Regions from separate parts of the Gracilibacillus pellucidus genome, predicted to be linked through region 1. Evidence: a T-box and tRNA genes for the amino acid it is inferred to sense, from the RefSeq annotation. Region 1 holds a T-box; the other holds one or more tRNA genes.
The links. The T-box of region 1 lies ahead of glyQ (glycine--tRNA ligase subunit alpha). A T-box ahead of a tRNA ligase gene usually reads a tRNA of that ligase, here a tRNA-Gly.

Region 1 (6,536 bases):
GATCTAACTGTTTCACATTATCTGCAATCGATAATTTTTGGTCTTCATCATAGAAGAATTGTGCATCTTGTAGTCTTGCACGTAAAACTTTTTCGTTTCCTCTTGCTACCGTATCAATATGTTCTGTTGTACCATTACGAACACCGATAAAGAATGGCATCAATTCATGTTTCTCGTTTTCAACAGGGAAATAACGTTGATGCTCCTTCATTGATGTGATCAGTACTTCTTTTGGAATATGCAAGAAGTCTTCGCTAAATTGACCAGAAAAGACTGATGGATACTCTACAAGATTTGTTACTTCTGTAAGTAATTCTTCATCTACTGGAATTGTCCAGTTATGTTCTTGCTCCAACTGTTGGATACCAGCAAGAATCAGTTCTCGACGTTTCTGTGTTTCTGCTACTACATATTGATCATTTAGAATCTGTACATATGCTGTAGGATCCGTAATCACCACTTTTTCTCCTAAGAAACGGTGACCGTAGCTTACATTGCTAGTATGAACACCTGTTATTTCAAATGGAATAACCTGTTCATCTAGCAATGCCACTAGCCACTTAATCGGACGAATATAACGCAATGTTTGATCAGCCCAACGCATATTTTTCGGGAAGTTAAGGCTTAAAATAATGTCTTTAAAACTTGGTAATAGTTCATCTCGTGTTTTCCCTTCGATAAACTTATTCACAAAAACATATTCAATCCCTTTAACTTCTTTTACATATAAATCTTCAACAGATTTTCCTTGTCCTTTTGAAAAACCTATTGCTGCTTTTGTCCAATTACCATCATCATCTTTCGCAATTTTTACAGCTGGACCTTTTGCTTCTTCTTCTTGATCAGCTTGCTTTTCATCCAGCCCTTCAATTAGAACTGCAAATCTTCTTGGTGTAATGTATGTTGTCAGATTGCTATAAGCTAATCTGATATCTTTTAACCATTTCACTGTGTTTTCGCGCAATTGTTTTTCTGTGTCATCCATAAAACGCGCAGGCATCTCTTCTAATCCTACTTCAAACAAAACATTACTTGTTTTCATGATGATCCTCTTCTCCTTTCAACATCGGAAATCCTAATCTTTCTCTTTCTTCTACATACAATTTTGCAATTTTTCTGGCAAGATTACGAACACGCCCAATGTAACCAGTTCGTTCTGTAACAGAAATAACTCCTTTTGCATCTAGCAAATTAAATGTATGTGAACATTTCAATACGTAATCATACGCTGGGAAGACAAGTCCTTTATCCATGGCACTTTTTGCTTCCTCTTCATAAGTTGAAAATAAGTTAAATAGCATCTCTGTATTAGACTCTTCAAAAGTGTATTTAGAATGCTCATACTCTGGTTGATAGAAGATGTCTCCTACTGTAACTCCTGTTGTCCATTCTAAATCAAATACATTTTCCTTATCTTGAATATATGAAGCTAAACGCTCAATACCATATGTGATTTCTACTGCTACTGGTTTTGCCTCTAAACCACCAATTTGTTGGAAGTAAGTAAATTGGGTAATTTCCATTCCGTCCAGCCATACTTCCCAACCTAGACCTGCTGCTCCTAAGGTAGGATTCTCCCAGTTATCTTCAACAAATCGTATATCATGATATGCAGGATCAATTCCTAGCTTTTTCAATGACTCTAAATATAGCTCTTGAATATTATCTGGTGATGGTTTCATAATAACTTGGAATTGGTGGTGCTGGTATAGTCTATTTGGATTCTGACCATAACGCCCATCTGCCGGTCGACGAGATGGTTCTACATAAGCAACATTCCAAGGCTCTGGACCTAAGCTACGTAAAAGGGTCATCGGTGACATCGTACCTGCCCCTTTTTCCACATCATATGCTTGCATTAAAATACAGTTTTGATCTGACCAATGCTTTTGTAAAGTTAAGATCATTTCTTGAATATTCATCAGTACTTCATCCTCCTATGTAAAGAACTTTTTATTTTTTTACCAAGCGCAATTGCAATTAGTGGCTACTACTTACTTTTGGGATTATCTACTTCCATTAAGTCGTCAAAATAAGAAAAAACCCGTCCCTATGCTTTATCAACTGATAAGGCATAGGGACGGGTTTGCCCGCGGTTCCACCCTATTTGTCATCGGAAATATGATGACCACTTTCACACAATTTGCTCAGGAGCGCCTTCTTAACTTTGATCTTGTTCAGCTTCCACCATCCTGAACTCGCTTGAAAGTCAGCTAGCTAATACTACTCTCCGTCCTTGCAATCCGCTATTCATCTATTTTTACATCATACGCAACATTACGTCACTTGTCAATTATAATTTCTCATTTAGCTTATTCATTTGTTGTAAGAATCGCTTCGATTTCAAATAAAAGCCACCGTGTTCTTCATAGTATTGCTCCATAATTCTTGAGAGTAATAGCTTATTTTCACTTTTTACTGATATATTTCCGATTTGCTCCAATTCTACCCACGCAAATATTGCCATAAGCTTGGCGACTTTTTCAGGAACGGAAATAGCATGCTCATCAATATAAAGGCAATTTCTACATAGTAGACCACCATTTGACACAGAAAAAGCTTTTAAATCATGTGGATTTCCACACGAAACACATTTAGTAACTACAGGAGCAAAACCAGCTTCTTTATACATTTTCCACTCGTAGATCATGGATAAAATTTCTGGATCCATCCCTTCATCGATACGCTCAACAGTATGTAGAAGTTGTTTATAAATAAATGGATTATATTTTTTCGGATCAATTAACTTATCAGTAAGTTCAGCTAAGTAACTTGTATAAGCCGTTTTAACTATATCTTCTCTAATTTTACGAAATGATGTAATTACTTCCCCTTGCTGAATCGTAGCAAGGCTAGATCCCGGTTGAATTAAGTAAGAACCATGAATAAAAGGCTGCGTAATAGCAGCCATTCTACTCTTTGTTTTTTTTGCACCCCTCGCAATCGCACCGACTTTTCCAAAAGTCGGTGTCAGGAGTGTCACAATTTTATGTGTTTCTCCATAGTCCTGTGTTTTCAAAATGAAACCTTCAACTTTTTCAAACACAAGCTTCACCTATCCTTTGTTATCTTAAAAGTGTGTATCTTCAATTAATGAAATATCTGGCTCATCATCCAATTCCTGAAATTCATCTAATTCCACTTGCTTCATCCACAAGTATGCCTCAATATTGCCTGTTTGACTAAATATTTTCCAAGGTACATCGATCACAATAAACCTCACCTTTCCTTTATGGTAATCTTTCATTGTGTTCAATATTAGACTTTCCGGAAATGTTATAAAAATTAGTAAAAATATTTACCAAGTATTAAATGACCATCACTGCCTTAATACTCATCTTGCTTAAAGCCGAATTCATGTAATTGTTGCTCTTTATTTCTCCAATTTTCTTGCACTTTCACCCATAATTCCAAATATACTTTTGAACCTAATAAGCGCTCGATATCTTGTCTTGCTCGCTTGCCAATTTGTTTGAGCATTTGGCCTTGTTTACCAATAATAATTCCTTTTTGTGATTTTCTTTCGATCACAATGGTTGCCTGTACAAGAACTTTTTCCTCATCACCACGATTATCAATTTGATCAATCACAACAGCAACCGAATGTGGTACTTCTTCTCTTGTTAATTGTAATGCTTTTTCTCGGATTAATTCACTAATAATAAACCGCTCAGGATGATCTGTTATTTGATCTTCCGGATAAAATTGTGGTCCTTCCGGTAAATACTCGGCGAAAACATCCATTAAACGACTGACATTATTACCTTCAAGTGCGGAAATCGGTACAATCTCTTTAAATGGATACTTGTCCTTGTATTGCTCTATAATTGGTAGAAGTTCATCAGGATGCACTAGATCGATTTTATTGATAACTAAAAATACAGGCTTCTTAATTGACTGTAATCGATCAATAATAAATTGATCTCCCTTACCATAATCTTCATCAGCGTTAATCATAAACATGATTGCATCTACTTCATTTAACGTATTTTCCGCAATCTTCACCATAAAATCTCCGAGTTTATGCTTAGGCTTATGAATTCCAGGTGTGTCAATAAAGATAATCTGCTTCGCTTCATCTGTATATACACCTTGTATTTTATTTCTCGTTGTTTGTGCTTTATCACTCATTATAGCAATTTTTTGACCAATAACATGATTCATAAATGTTGATTTTCCTACATTCGGTCTCCCAATAATAGCTACAAATCCTGATTTAAAATGGTTGTTATTCATAATTTTTCCTCCGCTTTACATCCTGTTGCTTTTCTATAACCTAATAATACTATAACTTTTAAAAAATTTCATACATTCGACAAAACTAGTGACGAACTTGCACCATACATCCCAACCCCCACGCTGTCTAAAAACGTTAGTTTCCGTTTAGTTAGCTTTCTCCCATTCTAATGATGATGAGTACTGGCAATTCGCTGCGGAAAAACACTACGCTTTCCGTGGGTACGGCTTCAGCTAATTTTCTTGAAGAAGATCACTTCAAGAAAATGGATCTTCAGCTCGTACTGTTTCCACAGGAGTCTCCGTGTTTTTCCTTCGCTACATAATGTGTTCTACTGTTTATGAGTGGGAATACGAAGACTTATTACCGAAAGAAAAGGCTAAATCATCGGACATATAACCAGCATACTCCTCTCTCATTCAATAAAGAAAATAATAAAAGCGAAGGCAGAATGCGTAGACTCCTGCAGGAAAAGCGCAGTCTGAAAATCCACTTTTCAACCGAGGTTGTTGAAAAGTTAGTTGAAGACAAGCCTGCGGAAAGCAAGCGTTCTGCCGTAGCGAGTGCTTACCATTCACTAAAAAGAGAATGAGTGAGCGCATTTCGTTGAGTAACGAACATGAATCAGCAACACTATCGCTTTTAGACTACGAAAGCCACGTTATGATTTTTGGAACAAAAATAATTGTTGCGATAAAAAGTGCAATAATAGCTGTAATTAGAACAGCTCCTGCAGCCATATCCTTTGCAATTCCTATTTTGGGTTGATGGTTTGGTTCTACATAGTCTAACGCTTTTTCTAAAGCTGTATTCATCATTTCCATACTAATAACAGCTCCAATTGTTAACGCTAAAACGGCCCATTCAATTGGTGAAACCGAAAGAACCACGCCAAGGATAACAACTAATAAGGCTGCGATAAAATGAATTTTAATATTTCGTTCAGACATAACCGCTAGCTTGATACCGTTTAGTGCATATCTCAAGCCAAAATGGAGTTTATTTTTCCCGCGATAGTCCGAAGCCATTTAAAATCTCCTCTTGTCTCCCAAACATCTTCTTCTCATCGGCTTCTTCCATATGATCATACCCTAATAAATGAAGCAAGCCATGTAATGCTAAAAAGCCAAGTTCCCGGGAAAATGAATGATTATATTCTTCAGCTTGTTCCACTGCTTTATCAACAGATATAATAATATCTCCTAATGCAACTGGTAATTCCACTCCAGAAATCGTTACTTCATCTTCTGCTGTTTCTTCTAAAGCAAAGGACAGTACATCAGTAGGTTTGTCTAATCCGCGATATTGGCTATTTAATTGTTGAATGTCATCATTATCAACAAAAGATATTGATAATTCTGCCCCTTCAGCAATGTTTTCCTGTTCTGCAGCATACGTTAATAAATTCGTAATTAATGCAATATGCTCTTCAGATACCTTTTCTGTTTCATCATGAAAATCTATTTCCATCATTATTTCGCCTCTTTCATGTTAGTTTCTTTTGGATATTGTATTCGTGAATGATAAATACCTTTTAATGTCTCACATATAGCTAATTTCATTTGCTCTAACTCGTTAAATGTCAACGAGCTATCATTTAACTGACCGTCAAGTAACCGTGTTTCAAAAATAGATGAAACAATTTTTTCAATTTCTTCTTGTGTAGGATTAGCTAGTGAACGAGAAGCAGCTTCAATAGAATCACAAATAGACACTACTGCTGCTTCCTTCGTTTTAGGTTTAGGTCCAGTATAACGGAATTTCTCTTCTGTTACCTTATCGTTCCGCTCTTTCGCCTTATAATAAAAATATTTCAACAAGGTAGTACCATGGTGTTGTAGCGCAATATCAATAATTTCTTTCGGTAGTTTTTCTTTTTTTAATAACTTTGCACTGTCTATTGGATGTTGTAAAATAATTTCTGCACTTTGGTACGGATCAAGATGGTCATGAGGGTTTTTCATGCCCATTTGATTTTCGATAAAATAATGTGGCCTAACCGTTTTACCAAGATCGTGATAATAAGCTGCAACTCTTGCTAGTAACCCATTGGCACCAATAACTTCACAGGCAACTTCACTTAAATTAGCTACCATAATACTATGATGATATGTGCCTGGTGCTTCTATTAATAATTTTCGTAATAATGGATGATTAGGACTCGATAACGATAAAAGCTTCGTATCTGATAAAATGCCTAGACCTGATTCAAAAAACGGTAACATGCCTAGTGTCAATACATTTGCGATAATTGCAGATAAAAATCCATAACCACTAAAAACCAAATAATCGATCCATG
Region 2 (6,536 bases), on a different contig from region 1:
AGTAATATATAGTTAACATATGTAACTTATAAATTACGTAAAGGAGGCATTATGAAAAACAGAATAAAAATTACACGAATTATGTTAAATATGAATCAAAAGGAATTGGCGAAACAAGTCGGTGTTACAAGACAAACAATTGGGTTAATTGAAAAAGGAGAATATAACCCTACTTTAAAATTGTGTATGGCTATTGCCAAAGCGTTAGACAAGACGCTAGATGAACTATTTTGGGAGGTAGATGATGAATGAAAACATGGATATCATTTTTATTACCTGATGATGAATATAAAGAAAAAAAGTTGCTACACTTTTACGCAGAAGGCGCCATTCTACTGATTATTTTTTTATTGACTACCATAATAGGAGCTAACTTCTTCTCGTTTGATTATCAATTTACTACTATTATTGCTATATGGTTATTTGGTATCTATGTCTTCATTCGATACTCTTTAGCAGGAATCGAGTTTACAGATATTGATACAAAACAAGCATATAAGAAACAATTAAAAGTACTTACTATCAAATCAATAGGTTTTTCCATTATATTTCTTGTACTCTATTGTTTTATCATTCAATTCCCTACAAAGCTTTCCGATTTATATAGCATATTAGGACTCACGTTATTAGCTTCTATTCTATTGTTCACGATTGAATTTATTTCACTAACAGCTTCCTATCGCAAAAACAAAAAATTAACCGATTAAGTTTACAAGATGATGTCTCTATTTTAAAAAAATTGCATTATTTTTACTGTATATTAACTAGATTACTATTTCATTAAATATCGCTTTTTTATGCTTATTCTGTTTCTTTTTTGGATATATGTATGGTGTAAGACAAAAAGGAGGAATTAAAAATGAAGAAAAAAATCTTAGCATTGTTAGGAATGTCTGTATTAACAGTAGGAGCTTTAACTGCTTGTGGAACAGACGAGGACCCTGCTCCTGGAGATGATGCACCGTTAGAAGAACAACCTCCAATTGAAGAAGAACCAACAACAGGTGATGACCCTGCAGTAGAAGATGAAACGCCAATGGATGAAGATGTTCCAGCAGATGAAGAAAACACAGACGAAAATCAATAAAGCGAGACTACTATCAGCAGGGGTTATACCCCTGCTGTTTTTTTTATGTTCGGTCAGTGGAGAACCCTATCTCCTTACGAATGTTAACTCTATGTAAACTATATTAAAAAACGTTAATAATTGGTATTTTTAGTTGAAATTATCAATAGCTATTTTTAGAATAGTTTTAGAAGGAGGGATACTAGATGAAAAAGAAATGGCTTTCATTATTAGCAGTTACTTTTTTAGCATTTGGAGCACTTACTGCTTGCGCTAACGAAGAAGATGGTAACGACTCCGAAGATCAAACAGAAGAAACGACTGAAACAAATGAAGAAGATGCAGCAGAATAAAGTTAATAGATGCGGAAGCGTTATGCTTCCGCATTCTCAAGTGCAAGCAAATATTCTTTCTTATCAAGACCACCACCATAACCTACTAACTTACCATTCTTACCTATTATTCTATGGCAAGGAATAATAATAGATATGGGGTTTTTATTATTCGCACCGCCAACAGCTCGAACTGCTTTTGGTGCATCAATTGATTGAGCTATATCTAAATAAGAACATGTTGTACCATAGCTTACTTCCGCTAATGCTTGCCATACTTTTCGTTGAAATGTTGTACCATAAAAAGTATATTCTATCGAAAAAGTTTTGCGATCGTTATTAAAATACTCCTCTAATTGTTGGACCACTTTAGCTAAGACTTGTTTTGATTCGAGCAAAACGGTAGGTAGGTTATATTTGCCTGCCCATGTAATGAGTTCTTTCTCATTATCTTCAAAAGTACCAAATTGAAGGGAGACAAGCTTTTGTTGATAACTTACAAGTAATAAACTGCCAATCGGTGATTCATATTGGTAATAATAAAGAGCTTCCACTATTTACACCTCCGATTTTTGTTCAAACTGCAAACCTTTTTCCATCTCCTTTATCACTTCCGTGTCTGCTTCATTCTGCATCGCTTCTTTTATTGCTCGGAATCCGTGGTCTTCGCCAATTTTCCCAAGAGCCCATGCAGCAGTTCCGCGGATCACTGGACGTGGATCTTCTTTCATTAACGCGATGAGCTGATCAACTGCTGACGTTTCCTTATAATGAGCTAATGCAAGAATCGCATTACGTTGAAGTGGTTTTTTCCCTCTCCAAGAACCAGCCATTTTACCAAATTTTTCTTTGAATTCACGATTAGATATATCAAGTAAATCTACAAGTCGTGGTTTCACTAAATCTGGATCGGGCTCAAATTCTTCATGATTGTGAAAATCAACTCCCCTATTATATGGACAGACAACTTGACATGTTTCATAACCATAAATGAAATTACCTAATTTATCTCGATGCTCATCAGGCATATACCCTTTTGTTTGGGTCAAAAATGCTAAACATTGCTGCGCATTCAATCTACCAGCTTCTACAAGTGCCCCTGTTGGGCATGCGTCAATACACTTTGTACACGTTCCACAACCATCACCTAATGGCTCATCAGGAGTAAAAGGTATATTAGTAATTATCTCACCTAAATAGGTGTACGTACCATATTCAGGTGAAATAATAAACGTATTTTTCCCACTAAAACCAATCCCTGCTCGCTCTGCCACTGCTCTATCCGATAATTCTCCTGTATCAACCATTGAACGAGATTCAAAGCCAGGTACTCTTTCTGCTAAAAAAGTTACAAGTTTGTCTAATTTTTCTTTTAGAACAATATGATAATCTGTTCCCCATGAAGCTCTGGCGAACATACCACGACGATCACCTTTAACACTTTTTCGGTCATTTTTTATTTTCGTTGGGTATGCTAAAGCAATAGCAATGATTGATTCTGCGCCAGGCATTAATCGTTTAGGCTCCGTTCTTTCGGCGATTGTTCCTTTTTCAAAGCCTGAGGCATACCCTAATGCCTGTTGTTCTTCTAAGCGTGCTTTTAACTCCGAAAAAGTGTCTGCACTTGTAAAGCCAATTTGATCAATGCCAATTTCTTTACTATATGCGATTAATTCTTCCTTTAATTGTTGATAGGCCATATTATTCACTACCTTGTCCATTAACTTTTGCTGTTCGCATTCGATTCAAGCAAGCTGCTATTTCATATCGTCGCGGCCTTGCTAAGTCACCTGGATGTTGCTTCGGAAACTTAGCGAACACACTCAAACCATTCTGGTCTACAATGTCTTCGATTTCATCTAATAATGTGACTAATGATTTTCCTTGTTTTAATGCCCCTTCTGCTTCCATATAGCGAAGTAGCTCAGCTATAGCTCTTGTTTGAGAAGAGTCCACTAACTGTTCCACATCCTGAAGTTGGATAGTTGATCTTCCCATCAAAATGGTGTCTAGACTTTTAGCCTGTACTTTTTTCTTCTGGCCTTTTTGAAGTTGAAGTGTTGATGGTAAGAAAACACGTTCATTTATTTTGTCTGTTAGTTGTTCTATTGTAGCCTGACGTGATGCAGGATATTGCTTCATGATTTCACGTGCTTTGTTCGTTACATTAAATGGTTCGTATTGATCCATCATGATCACTTCATCTGCTACATCAAAATAATCACCAGATCCGCCCATTACTAATATTGTAGAAACTTGTAAATCATCTCGTAATTGTTTAATTTTATCAATAAATGGTGTAATAGGTTCTTTATTTTGATGCACAAGTGCTTGCATACGCGCATCACGAATCATGAAATTCGTCGCACTCGTATCTTCATCGATTAACAATGTTGTCGCACCGGCTTCAATTGCTTCAATAACATTTGCAGCTTGTGATGTACTACCACTTGCATTCTCCGTTGTAAAATGAGTCGTTGATTGGCCGTGTGGTAAATCATTAATAAACGCAGAAATATTGACAGACGTTACTTGTCTACCATCTTCTGCTCTAATTTTCACCGCATCAGAATCTGTTAAAACATATTCACGACCATCTCCACGGATATGTGGATAGACTCCATTCTCCAAAGCTTGTAACACCGTACTCTTACCGTGATAACCGCCACCGACAATTAAGCTAATGCCTTTTTTAAGCGACATTCCTGTTAATGGTTGATTTCTGTGTGGAATATCCACTTCCACACGATTTTCTTCAGGACTTTTAAAAGATACGGCATCTTTTAATGGCTTACTCGTTACACCGCTCTCCCTAGGCAAAATCGCACCATCAGCAATAAATGCAATCCAGTTATGTTCTTTCATTTTTTTGCGAATAGCGACATGCTGGTCTGCCAATCGAGCTGATTCTTCTAGTTCTTGATCTGTTAGACTAAATATTGAGTGGCGTAGAACGGATGGCAAAATGGTGAAGAATAATTTTTCCGCTTCTTTACCATTAATACGCCGACCATTTGCAGGTAAGCCAACAGATAAACAAATAATCGTCTTATCTTGTTTAACTTGTACTGCGGTCCGTTCTAAAATTTCTTGACCAGGTTGATCAATGTGAACTAAGCCACTTTTTCCAGAACCACGTGATTGCTTTGTTTCTTGTTGTATCGCTTTCGCTACGGATCTAGTAATATGGTCCGCTACATATACCGTTCTTTCTTTTGACTGTTTCCATTCCTCTTTTAACGGACGATAGGCTTGAGGAATAATGATCCTAATTTTTGATGGTGATGCAAATGGATCCCCTTGTACATAATCAACTGCCAATTCATAACGATGAAAAGAATAACGTCCTTGAATGGATTTATATCCTTTATATCCTTTTCCGTCTATTGTTTTTAAGAGTTGTTGTAATTTTTTCATATTAATAACCCCTCGTATTTGTTCTCATTCATTTTCTACAATACAAGTTGTAAATGATAGGATGCAAGTATATTCTTTCGCTTTTTGCGAACCATTATAACTTTTGGATAGACTAAAAAAACGTAATGCTTCATTTTAAAACGAAACACTACGTTCAAACCTATGTATGGAGCGGGTGAAGGGAATCGAACCCTCAACATCAGCTTGGAAGGCTGGGGTTTTACCATTAAACTACACCCGCATAAATAACTACTTATAAATTTTCCTTTAAAATTACGCAAAACATGTTCCTGCATCTGCTAGTTTTTCAAAGATGAATATGCTTCGGAACAACTCGAAGTTTATTCGGTAGAAGTTTCGCTCGTGGCTGGGGTTTTGCCATTAAACTACACCCGCATCTTTTATATTAAAAATATATTAAAATTCGTTAACAATTCCTTAACGAAACCACGTTGATTATTATAACAAGCTATTTATATAAATGCAACATTTTTTCGAAAAAAGTTTAAAATTGTCGCTAAAAGGATACATTATAAGTACTAACATACAAGGAGCTGATACGATGATTTGGACGATTATTGGTATTTTATTATTAGCATGGCTGTTAGGTTTCCTTTTCAAAATAGCTGGTGGTCTTATTCATATTTTACTCGTAATAGCAGGGATTGTGTTCATCATTAAACTTATCAGAAAGTAAAAGCAGGGAGAATCCCTGCTTTTACTTAAATAAAGAGTAGTAAACTTAACGCCATCACCGCCATTCCAGTAATTAATCCATAAATCGGTGTATGTGTTTCATCATATTTTCTTGCTGCTGGTAATAACTCGTCTAACGAGATGAAAACCATTATGCCAGCAACCGCACCAAAAATAATCCCGAAAGTCACCTCAGATAAAAAGGGCATTAAAAATAAAAAAGCTATAATGGCACCAACAGGCTCCGCCAACCCTGACAAAAAGGACAACTTAAAAGCTTTCTTTTTATCTCCTGTCGCAAAATAAATCGGTACAGATACCGCAATCCCTTCAGGAATATTGTGAATAGCAACAGCTATTGCAATCACAACACCTAAAGCAGGGTCTTGTAATGCCGCTGTAAAGGTAGCGATTCCTTCTGGAAAATTATGAATCGTAATAGCTACCGCCGTAAACATACCCATTTTCAACAACTCATCATCTGTCTTCGTTTTCTTCTTCATATCTTCTACTTTTTTTAATTCATGTGGATTTCCTTGTTTAGGAATAAATTTATCAATTAACGCTATTAAAAGTATGCCACCAAAGAAACTAAGAACGGTTAACCAACTGCCATTCCTCTCACCAAGTTCAGCCACTAATGATTCTTGTGCTTTTACAAAAATATCTACCATCGACACATAAATCATTACCCCCGCCGAAAAACCTAATGCCCATGATAAAAATTTCGTATTTGTTCTAGATGTAAAAAACGCTAGTAAACTACCTACACCTGTTGCTAAACCTGCTAGTAACGTTAAGCTAAACGCCCAAATCACCTCTTCAAATCCCATTAAGCGCACACCTCTCTGTTATTAACTAACATGATTATGTATATGCCCATTAATGAAAAAGTTACCACTACAAAAAAAGATAATTAGTACTTCATTTTGTACTAATTATCCTTAATATACTTTACTCTGCTTTATCTCGAAAAGAGTACCAATCTGCTATCCGATCAACATCCTCTTGCCTTAACTCTCTTA

Region 2: it encodes a tRNA-Gly, which carries the amino acid that the T-box ahead of glyQ (glycine--tRNA ligase subunit alpha) is inferred to sense. The anticodon was not compared.

Annotation. Positions count from the first base shown of each region.
Region 1 is NZ_JAWZSR010000004.1:69,834-76,369, reverse strand. Features, by position in the region: gene glyS (glycine--tRNA ligase subunit beta) at 1-1,042, opposite strand, end outside; gene glyQ (glycine--tRNA ligase subunit alpha) at 1,029-1,922, opposite strand; T-box leader at 2,074-2,246, opposite strand; gene recO (DNA repair protein RecO) at 2,294-3,046, opposite strand; gene SH601_RS08100 (YqzL family protein) at 3,071-3,211, opposite strand; gene era (GTPase Era) at 3,328-4,236, opposite strand; gene SH601_RS08090 (diacylglycerol kinase family protein) at 4,885-5,265, opposite strand; gene ybeY (rRNA maturation RNase YbeY) at 5,237-5,707, opposite strand; gene SH601_RS08080 (HD family phosphohydrolase) at 5,710-6,536, opposite strand, start outside.
Region 2 is NZ_JAWZSR010000001.1:146,112-152,647, reverse strand. Features, by position in the region: gene SH601_RS00710 (helix-turn-helix transcriptional regulator) at 52-252, shown strand; gene SH601_RS00705 (hypothetical protein) at 249-707, shown strand; gene SH601_RS00700 (hypothetical protein) at 860-1,087, shown strand; gene SH601_RS00695 (hypothetical protein) at 1,273-1,419, shown strand; gene SH601_RS00690 (methylated-DNA--[protein]-cysteine S-methyltransferase) at 1,440-1,952, opposite strand; gene queG (tRNA epoxyqueuosine(34) reductase QueG) at 1,956-3,098, opposite strand; gene SH601_RS00680 (ABC-ATPase domain-containing protein) at 3,100-4,815, opposite strand; tRNA gene SH601_RS00675 (tRNA-Gly) at 4,983-5,056, opposite strand; gene SH601_RS00670 (lmo0937 family membrane protein) at 5,378-5,512, shown strand; gene zupT (zinc transporter ZupT) at 5,538-6,344, opposite strand; gene SH601_RS00660 (PH domain-containing protein) at 6,466-6,536, opposite strand, start outside.